3 regions of the Alkalihalobacillus sp. MEB130 genome follow, and region 2 is predicted to be linked to each of the others. Evidence: a T-box and tRNA genes for the amino acid it is inferred to sense, from the RefSeq annotation. Region 2 holds a T-box; the other regions hold tRNA genes.
What was found. A T-box is a leader RNA that pairs with one kind of tRNA and senses whether it is charged. The one in region 2 lies ahead of N0O92_RS04625 (valine--tRNA ligase), so its partner is inferred to be a tRNA-Val.
Positions count from the first base shown of each region.

Region 1: it encodes a tRNA-Val, which carries the amino acid that the T-box ahead of N0O92_RS04625 (valine--tRNA ligase) is inferred to sense. The anticodon was not compared.
Region 3: it encodes a tRNA-Val, which carries the amino acid that the T-box ahead of N0O92_RS04625 (valine--tRNA ligase) is inferred to sense. The anticodon was not compared.

Region 1 is NZ_JAOANA010000048.1:55-3,309, forward strand. It holds partial or broken rRNA gene N0O92_RS23340 (23S ribosomal RNA) at 1-62, shown strand, start outside; rRNA gene rrf (5S ribosomal RNA) at 124-239, shown strand; tRNA gene N0O92_RS23350 (tRNA-Ala) at 285-360, shown strand; tRNA gene N0O92_RS23355 (tRNA-Met) at 377-450, shown strand; tRNA gene N0O92_RS23360 (tRNA-Ser) at 486-578, shown strand; tRNA gene N0O92_RS23365 (tRNA-Gly) at 608-679, shown strand; tRNA gene N0O92_RS23370 (tRNA-Leu) at 709-797, shown strand; tRNA gene N0O92_RS23375 (tRNA-Arg) at 807-880, shown strand; tRNA gene N0O92_RS23380 (tRNA-Pro) at 896-972, shown strand; tRNA gene N0O92_RS23385 (tRNA-Gly) at 1,138-1,208, shown strand; tRNA gene N0O92_RS23390 (tRNA-Ile) at 1,225-1,298, shown strand; tRNA gene N0O92_RS23395 (tRNA-Glu) at 1,358-1,432, shown strand; tRNA gene N0O92_RS23400 (tRNA-Val) at 1,439-1,514, shown strand; gene N0O92_RS23405 (hypothetical protein) at 1,556-1,723, shown strand; tRNA gene N0O92_RS23410 (tRNA-Lys) at 1,731-1,806, shown strand; tRNA gene N0O92_RS23415 (tRNA-Leu) at 1,825-1,906, shown strand; gene N0O92_RS23420 (class D sortase) at 2,286-2,855, shown strand; gene katX (catalase KatX) at 3,006-3,255, shown strand, end outside.
Region 2 is NZ_JAOANA010000003.1:216,761-220,015, reverse strand. It holds gene N0O92_RS04625 (valine--tRNA ligase) at 1-1,906, opposite strand, end outside; T-box leader at 1,953-2,188, opposite strand; gene N0O92_RS04620 (hypothetical protein) at 2,362-2,568, shown strand; gene ysxE (spore coat protein YsxE) at 2,676-3,255, opposite strand, start outside.
Region 3 is NZ_JAOANA010000013.1:89,689-92,943, reverse strand. It holds gene N0O92_RS14275 (protoporphyrinogen oxidase) at 1-186, opposite strand, end outside; tRNA gene N0O92_RS14270 (tRNA-Ala) at 498-573, shown strand; tRNA gene N0O92_RS14265 (tRNA-Trp) at 577-650, shown strand; tRNA gene N0O92_RS14260 (tRNA-His) at 665-740, shown strand; tRNA gene N0O92_RS14255 (tRNA-Gln) at 757-831, shown strand; tRNA gene N0O92_RS14250 (tRNA-Gly) at 834-905, shown strand; tRNA gene N0O92_RS14245 (tRNA-Cys) at 919-989, shown strand; tRNA gene N0O92_RS14240 (tRNA-Leu) at 1,015-1,103, shown strand; tRNA gene N0O92_RS14235 (tRNA-Arg) at 1,113-1,189, shown strand; tRNA gene N0O92_RS14230 (tRNA-Pro) at 1,195-1,271, shown strand; tRNA gene N0O92_RS14225 (tRNA-Gly) at 1,601-1,671, shown strand; tRNA gene N0O92_RS14220 (tRNA-Ile) at 1,688-1,764, shown strand; tRNA gene N0O92_RS14215 (tRNA-Ser) at 1,795-1,885, shown strand; tRNA gene N0O92_RS14210 (tRNA-Glu) at 1,906-1,980, shown strand; tRNA gene N0O92_RS14205 (tRNA-Val) at 1,988-2,063, shown strand; tRNA gene N0O92_RS14200 (tRNA-Thr) at 2,067-2,142, shown strand; tRNA gene N0O92_RS14195 (tRNA-Leu) at 2,151-2,232, shown strand; gene N0O92_RS14190 (TetR/AcrR family transcriptional regulator) at 2,321-3,214, opposite strand.

The sequences.
Region 1 (3,255 bases), on a different contig from region 2:
TGGTGTGGAAGCGTGGCGACACGTGGAGCTGACAGATACTAATCGGTCGAGGACTTATCCAATATATTCTTGATACGTTTCTAAAAGCATTATCTAGTTTTGAGAGAACTGTTCTCTTAAAAGTCTGGTGGCGATAGCGAAGAGGTCACACCCGTTCCCATGCCGAACACGGTCGTTAAGCTCTTTTGCGCCGATGGTAGTTGGGGGCTTCCCCCTGTGAGAGTAGGACGTTGCCAGGCTTTTATAGGACTAACACAGTTAGTCCTATTTTGTTCTGTGATATTGGGGCCTTAGCTCAGCTGGGAGAGCGCCTGCCTTGCACGCAGGAGGTCAGCGGTTCGATCCCGCTAGGCTCCACCATTTTCATAGATATTGTGGCGGTGTAGCTCAGCTGGCTAGAGCGTACGGTTCATACCCGTGAGGTCGTGGGTTCGACTCCCTCCGCCGCTATTATATGTACCTTAATTGATAGTTTTACTAATATTGGAGGAATACCCAAGTCCGGCTGAAGGGATCGGTCTTGAAAACCGACAGGCGGGTTAAACCGCGCGGGGGTTCGAATCCCTCTTCCTCCGCCATTATTTGTAAATTAGGGTACCTATTACATGCGGAAGTAGTTCAGTGGTAGAACACCACCTTGCCAAGGTGGGGGTCGCGAGTTCGAATCTCGTCTTCCGCTCTTTTATTTATTATTTTCTTAAAGTCCTAGCCGGGGTGGTGGAATTGGCAGACACACAGGACTTAAAATCCTGCGGTAGGTGACTACCGTGCCGGTTCAAGTCCGGCCCTCGGCACCATTTTGATATGCGCCCTTAGCTCAGCTGGATAGAGTGTTTGACTACGAATCAAAAGGTCGGGAGTTCGAATCTCTCAGGGCGCGTTTTTAAAATATATACGGGAAGTGGCTCAGCTTGGTAGAGCACCTGGTTTGGGACCAGGGGGTCGCAGGTTCAAATCCTGTCTTCCCGACCATAACTGTAACATGCGGGTGTAGTTTAGTGGTAAAACCTCAGCCACGAGCAATGCTTCTGCCGAATAAGCTGCGAGTTGTCTCGACGCATTTGCTTCTGTGAATTACTAGAAGAGGAAGAGACATGTTTGGGCGGTTTCAATTTTATGATACAATCAAGTCAACATGCGGGTGTAGTTTAGTGGTAAAACCTCAGCCTTCCAAGCTGATGTCGTGAGTTCGATTCTCATCACCCGCTCTTAAGAAAGTACTGTGGGCCTGTAGCTCAGCTGGTTAGAGCGCACGCCTGATAAGCGTGAGGTCGGTGGTTCGAGTCCACTCAGGCCCATATTATTCCACAGCACCTCAGCGTTGAAGGTTTGATTCCTATCTGTGGAGCGAAGAAATGGCCCGTTGGTCAAGCGGTTAAGACACCGCCCTTTCACGGCGGTAACACGGGTTCGAATCCCGTACGGGTCACCAATAACTGGAGGATTAGCTCAGCTGGGAGAGCACCTGCCTTACAAGCAGGGGGTCGGCGGTTCGATCCCGTCATCCTCCACCATATCTAATTATTTATCTTCTGAAGTGTCATGAGTTACTTCATTGAATAAACAGCAAGAGCCATTAGCTAAGTTACGAGCAAAGCTTCTTGAACTGCTTCGAGTTGTTCTGACGCAAGTAGCAACAGAGCTTTACTTGGAGAGGAAAGAACAGGTATACGAACGAAGCGACACATCGTCCGTAATCATCATGAGTTACTTCATTGTATAAACAGCAAGAGCCATTAGCTCAGTTGGTAGAGCATCTGACTTTTAATCAGAGGGTCGAAGGTTCGAGTCCTTCATGGCTCACCATTTTTTAATCTTGAATAGGCGGGTGTGGCGGAATTGGCAGACGCGCTAGACTTAGGATCTAGTGTCTTATGACGTGGGGGTTCGACTCCCTTCACCCGCATTCAATTTGGTAAGAAGAAAGCAGATCGACGTTATGTTGGTCTGCTTTCTTTTTTATTATGGGTGGAGGAACAGATCCTTCTCCTATATCAAGCGGACTCACGTTCCGTTATCTGTGACAAAGCAGTTATTTTACGATGGTATGCGGACTATGGTTCCGCTATTTCGTGTTATAAGGGTGTCTATGTACGGATTTTTTGCAAATAGCGGATTCTGTGTCCGGCAAATCTTTCAAAAGTTAGTTTTTTGTGAAATAGCGGAACTGGTGTCCGTTTGGGGGGAAGGTACATTTAGAGGAACCACAATCTATGTACTTAGTACTAGAATATAGCTATAATGAGAGAAGACTAGTTGGATTGATCAAAAGGAGCGACTTTATTATGAAAGTACTTGCACGCATCATTATTCTTCTTGGGTTAGGATTTTTAGCTTTTGGTGGGTTTGAATTATATCAGACGTATACAAAACAAAATGAATCTATGGCTGAGGCTCAGAAAATTTTAGCTGAATCGAAAGAGGAAGTGATGACGGCTGATGATATGGATTTTATAGATGGAGATGTGATTGGTGCGTTATATATTCCGCGGTTAGAAAAAGAGATTCCTATCATTTCTGGTACTGATGAAGATGAATTAAGTCGTGGAGTCGGACATTATACAACCACGGTTTTACCAGGGCAGAATGATCAAATCTTACTTTCTGGTCACCGTGATACGGTTTTTCGAGATTTTGGGAAACTAGAAAATGGAGATGAGTTTATCGTAAAAATGCCGTACGGCGAATTTACTTATGAAATGTACGAGTCTGAAATTGTTGATGCTGATGATCGTACAGTGATTCGGTCTACCGCTCCAGATGAGATTTTAACGTTATCGACATGTTATCCGTTTAATTTTGTTGGAGCCGCACCAGATCGATATATTATTTATGCGAAACCAGTTTTGAACTAATTATAGAATAAGGAAATAGGGTTGTCTCTTACAGGTCTTTAATCGGACCTTTGAGGCACCCTTTTTTGTTTGAGAAAGTTTTCCAATTTTTGTTTTGAATAAAATGTAGTTGGACATATTGGTAACTGTAAGTAAAAGGAGGGAATACATTTGGAAGAGAATAACAAACCTACTGGATCCAATGAGACAGAGGACACGTTAACGAATAGGCAAGGACATCCTGTTACGAATAATCAGAATGTCCGTACTGTTGGAAATCGTGGTCCTACAACGCTTGAGAACTATGATTTTTTAGAGAAAATTAGTCATTTTGATCGTGAGCGCATTCCTGAGCGTGTCGTTCATGCTCGTGGTGCAGGGGCACATGGGTATTTTGAATCGTATGGCACTGTTGGTGATG
Region 2 (3,255 bases):
GTCCAACTTCACCAAATTCATACGCATCAATTAGACGTGTTACATCAGCGATTGTTTCTTGTAAACGAGTAAGAATCCATTTATCAGCAATCGTCTTTTCACCACTTAAATCAATTTCCTCATACTTTAAGCCTTCCATGTTCATTAGAGCGAAACGAGAGGCGTTCCAAATCTTATTTCCAAAGTTCCACGTTGATTCGACTTTTTCCCAGTAGAATCGCAAGTCATTTCCCGGGGAACTACCGGTAGATAAGAAGAATCGTAATGAATCGGCACCGTATTTGTCGATAACATCCATTGGGTCTACCCCGTTCCCAAGTGATTTACTCATCTTACGGCCTTCTGAGTCACGAACAAGACCGTGAATAAGTACATCATCAAATGGACGTTTGCCTGTAAATTCAAGTCCTTGAAAGATCATACGAGATACCCAGAAGAAAATAATGTCATACCCCGTTACTAAAACATTCGTAGAATAAAATCTCTCATAATCAGGAGATGTTTCGTCTGGCCATCCCATTGTTGAAAACGGCCATAAAGCAGAACTAAACCACGTATCTAAAACATCTTCATCTTGTTTCCAGTTTTCTGCATCTTCAGGCGCCTCGTGTCCAACATACACTTCCCCTGTTTCTTTATGATACCAAGCAGGAATTCGATGTCCCCACCAAAGTTGTCTGGAAATACACCAATCACGAATGTTTTCCATCCAGCGTAAGTATGTTTTTTCAAAACGGTCCGGCACAAAGTTAACTTTGTCTTCTGAGTTTTGCAAATCAATCGCCGCATCAGCAAGTGGTTGCATTTTTACAAACCATTGCGTTGATAAATATGGTTCTACAACTGCCCCACTACGCTCAGAGTGACCAACAGAATGCATATGCTCTTCAATTTTGAAAAGAATGCCTTCTTCTTGTAAGTCTTTAACTAGTTGTTTACGGCATTCAAAGCGATCCATTCCTTGGTATTTTCCTGCTTTGGCATTCATCGTTCCATCCTCATTCATAACTAGAATGCGCTCAAGGTTGTGACGGTTTCCAATTTCAAAATCATTCGGGTCATGTGCTGGTGTAATCTTCACTGCACCTGAGCCAAATTCCATATCAACATAGTCATCTGCGACAATCGGAATTTCTCGACCTGTAATTGGGAGGGTAACCGTCTTTCCAATCAAATGTTTGTAGCGCTCATCTTCTGGATGAACGGCCACTGCTGTATCACCAAGCATCGTTTCAGGACGAGTGGTTGCCACTTCAATGGAGCCACTTCCGTCTGTTAACGGATAGTTCATATGATAAAATGCACCTTGAACATCTTGATAGATTACTTCGATGTCTGATAGAGCTGTTTTCGTTTGTGGATCCCAGTTAATAATATATTCGCCTCTGTAGATTAAGCCTTTTTCATAAAGCTTAACGAACACTTCGCGAACTGCTTTTGACAAGCCTTCATCTAATGTGAATCGTTCACGAGAGTAATCAAGTGAAAGCCCCATTTTTGACCATTGGTTGCGAATGAACGATGCATATTCTTCTTTCCATTCCCAAGATTTCTCTAGGAATTTTTCGCGTCCTAAATCGTAACGACTTAGTCCTTCTTCTTTTAGTTTCCCTTCTACTTTTGCCTGAGTCGCAATACCGGCATGGTCCATTCCTGGTAGCCAGAGCGTGTCATAGCCTTGCATTCTTTTTACTCGGGCAAGAATATCTTGCAACGTTGTATCCCATGCATGACCTAAATGCAACTTCCCTGTTACGTTTGGCGGGGGAATGACAATGGAGTACGGTTGTTTCGATTCATCGCCAGTTGCTTCAAAAAATTTCCCATCTTTCCAAAACGAATACCATTTTGCTTCTGTTTCTTGCGGATTGTACTTTGTAGGCATCGTTAGTTTTTCATCACTCATTCGTTCTTCCTCCTTAAATTCAAACAAATAAAAAAAACCCCTCCATCCAAAGGACGAAGAAAGTTTGCTCGCGGTACCACCTTTGTTTGCAACACAAAAAAGTTCATGTGCTACACACTCAATCTGATAACGGTCAGTGGCCGGCTATCCTTACATGTCGTTGACGTTTCACGATAGCTGCTCCTAGGCGACATTCAAATCGTACATCTTAAGAAATCTCTCAGCTACTGATTTCTCTCTCTGAAAGGTTCGGATTTTACTCTTCCTATTCAAGGCAGTTCTTTATGTTTTTATATTTTATCTCGAATTTGGTTCATTCGTCAATAAAAGCATCGCCTATTTTTTTCGTTTCTATACCTTTTCGTTTTCATTGTAGGCTTTTGCCTAAGTGCTTGCACATCTATTAGATTCGTGCATACCGTAAAGTATGGAGTCTATTGAAAGAAGGTGTTACGATGCGTCGACGTTTTGGGCGTTTCCATCATCATCACCATAACCGCCCAGGTTGGTGGCTAAAAATACGAGCGATCTTTGCACAAATTCTCGTTCCTCTCATTTGTTTTCAATTATTACGCACGCTTCTTTTGCCAACTACTTTTGATATGATACTACTTACACTCATGATCGTTATGTACTTTTCCATTACTTTGCGTCTAATATAAAAAAAGAGATTGTCTCATAAGAATCTGACCCCCTTCCCTATTTCAGTACAGTTCGTTCCTATACTGGTTACTCGGGGGTCTGAAACTTGAATTGAAGACAACCTCTATTATTGATCAGCTTGCATTTCTTGTTGTGCTTGCTGCTCTACGACAATTAGCTTTTGCGTTAATCTCTGAACTCTGCGCATCGATGTTAAACGCTTTTCTAACCTTTGCACATGCTCAAATTCTCTTGCAGAACCTTTGTTCTTTAAATATGAATCTACAGCAAACGCAATCGGCTCTGGAAAATTTAAATAGGCACACATCAAATGTTTTTCTTCTTCTAGCAATGGCAAGTGTCTTTCATAGTTAACAAACCATTGCAATACCTCTTCTTCCACCCAATAAGCATGCTTAAAGCTATACCTACAGAAACTAGCTAAATCTCTTGACGGAGTATCAATTCCGGCTCGCTCAAAATTGAGCAATAATGGCTCATTGTCTGCTGTAAAAAAGGAGTGTGAGCGATTGACACGGCCGTGACAAAGAACTGTTCGATATTTCTCTTTTTCTAAACACGTTTCATACCATTTTTTTAAATGTTCTTTTGCTACTTCAGCCATTCGATCGAGCATAAAGGCATGAGTGATAAAGGTCAGTTCAAACGGTGACATATATGTTTTTTGTTCTGCTTGATCGGCAAAT
Region 3 (3,255 bases), on a different contig from region 2:
GGAGTCCGCTCCTGTCTCCATAATAAATTCCTCATTTAAAACCGTGTTAATTTTCCCTCCTAGATATTCCTTTTTCTCTATTAACGTTAACTTCGCTTGTATTTGGTGTTCACGTAATAATTTTTGTAAATAATACATCGTGGTTAGGCCAGTAATCCCCCCACCTATAACAGCTATAGTTTTCAGTGTTCTCACTCCTATTTGACAGTTTCTCTATTTATTATAACGTAATGTACTCATTTCTCTCCTTATATTAGTTATCTGTACAACATACTGACATATTTTTTGATTTCCCTCCACTTATTTAGTTAGAGTGGATGGGATACCGGCAGTTTGATTAAGATTTTTTAACTAAAGACTTGTATGTTATTAAGTTTATGATAAAATAAAAATTCGTGAAGGACAAAAAATAAAAACAATAAAAATAGTTGCGTGGAATAAGATGCTGTGGTATAGTATTAATTGTTCGAGTGATTACTTTTACTGTTTTCGTAAATGGGGCCTTAGCTCAGCTGGGAGAGCGCCTGCCTTGCACGCAGGAGGTCAGCGGTTCGATCCCGCTAGGCTCCACCATTTAGGGGCATAGTTTAACGGTAGAACAGAGGTCTCCAAAACCTCCGGTGTGGGTTCGATTCCTACTGCCCCTGCCAATATGATTAACGTGGCGATTGTGGCGAAGTGGTTAACGCACCGGATTGTGGTTCCGGCATTCGTGGGTTCGATTCCCATCAGTCGCCCCATATTACTACAATGTATTGGGCTATCGCCAAGCGGTAAGGCAACGGATTTTGATTCCGTCATGCGTAGGTTCGAATCCTGCTAGCCCAGCCAATGCGGAAGTAGTTCAGTGGTAGAACACCACCTTGCCAAGGTGGGGGTCGCGAGTTCGAATCTCGTCTTCCGCTCTTTTACAATAATGGCGGTATAGCCAAGTGGTAAGGCACGGGTCTGCAAAACCTTGATCCCCGGTTCAAATCCGGGTACCGCCTTCATTAATTTACAAGTATCTGCCTTGCCGGGGTGGTGGAATTGGCAGACACACAGGACTTAAAATCCTGCGGTAGGTGACTACCGTGCCGGTTCAAGTCCGGCCCTCGGCACCAATTAAATAAGCGCCCTTAGCTCAGCTGGATAGAGTGTTTGACTACGAATCAAAAGGTCGGGAGTTCGAATCTCTCAGGGCGCGCCATATTACGGGAAGTGGCTCAGCTTGGTAGAGCACCTGGTTTGGGACCAGGGGGTCGCAGGTTCAAATCCTGTCTTCCCGACCAGAGAGTCAAATAATGTAATATGCGGGTGTAGTTTAGTGGTAAAACCTCAGCCACGAGCAATGCTTCTGCCGAATAAGCTACGAGTTGTCTCGACGCATTTGCTTCTGAGAATTGCTAGAAGAGGAAGAGACATGTTTGGGCGGATTCAATTTTATGATACAAATCTAGTTAACATGCGGGTGTAGTTTAGTGGTAAAACCTCAGCCACGAGCAACGCTTCTGCCGAATAAGCTACGAGTTGTCTCGACGCATTTGCTTCTGAGAATTGCTAGAAGAGGAAGAGACATGTTTGGGCGGAGTCAATTTTATGATACAAATCTAGTTAACATGCGGGTGTAGTTTAGTGGTAAAACCTCAGCCTTCCAAGCTGATGTCGTGAGTTCGATTCTCATCACCCGCTCTTATAAAATTACTGTGGGCCTGTAGCTCAGCTGGTTAGAGCGCACGCCTGATAAGCGTGAGGTCGGTGGTTCGAGTCCACTCAGGCCCACCATTCCACAGTAAAACGTAATAACTGAGATATGGAGAAGTACCCAAGTGGCTGAAGGGGCGCCCCTGCTAAGGGTGTAGGTCGTTTACGCGGCGCGAGGGTTCAAATCCCTCCTTCTCCGCCATGACATGCTTTATTTCTAGTGGCCCGTTGGTCAAGCGGTTAAGACACCGCCCTTTCACGGCGGTAACACGGGTTCGAATCCCGTACGGGTCACCAATTATATGGAGGATTAGCTCAGCTGGGAGAGCACCTGCCTTACAAGCAGGGGGTCGGCGGTTCGATCCCGTCATCCTCCACCATATGCCGGCCTAGCTCAATTGGTAGAGCAACTGACTTGTAATCAGTAGGTTGGGGGTTCAAGTCCTCTGGCCGGCACCACTTATTTCGCGGGTGTGGCGGAATTGGCAGACGCGCTAGACTTAGGATCTAGTGTCTTTTGACGTGGGGGTTCGACTCCCTTCACCCGCATTCATAGAAAAAGAGCACAATCCAAACTAATTGGATTGTGCTCTTTTTCATTTCATTTCCTCTAATTAAACATGAAACGATACCTACCCTAATTTCCCTTCTCACAATTAAAGTATTTAGAAACGAGACGGTCAAGAGAAGCGAATTGCTCTTGATGAACTGAAGATAAGGTGTTTTTTAATGAATCGATCACACTTTCAATAAGAAATTCACGAGGAGAATTGTGAGTGAGTTCCTCTTGGAGGAAATGTAAAAGTTCCAAATTTCTTTCTTTCTCTTCATGGTTTATTATTGAAATCCTCAAAGCGGTAATGACTTCACTAATCTGTGCTTGGAGATTCGTTCCCTCTAGTTCTATAGAAGGAAGCCATTTATTTAAAAGTTCAGGTTTATTTAGTTGTTCATTTGATTGAGCTAGTTCTTGAACCATTTTTTCCATTCGTTTTACACTATAACGCACAACCTGATATGTACTCGTATTGGACTGATGTTCCATTGTGTAATACTTCATGTTTTGATGGAGAATGCCTAAAAACATAATCGCGCAATCGAGTAAATAAGGTTCCTTATCTTTACCAAAAATATCCTGAAATCGTCGATAGACCCATTGTATCGTTCGAATTTGGCCTCGTTTTATAAAGGCTTTGAGTTCCTCGTCGGTTGAGAAGAGGACTTCTTCATACAGAGTAAAAACTTTGTTCTTTTTGTTTGTATTTAATTGAAATTCAAATTGCTTAACGAAAATTTCGATATCAGAAGGATCTTCACCTATAAGCAATTCATTTCGTTCTTTTTCCATCTTTTTATAAAACGTTCTAAAGAGAGCCATTATTAACTCGTTTTTTGAAGAAAAGTAATTATAAAAAGTTCCCTTTGAAATTCCACTGTATTCTAAAATGTCTTGAATGGACGTTGCTTGAAATCCTTTCTCTACAAATAGTTTATGGGACATGTTTATGACATGTTGTTTTCTGTCGTTCATATACATCACCTTTTATTTGAAGTTGAACTGCTAGTATAGAA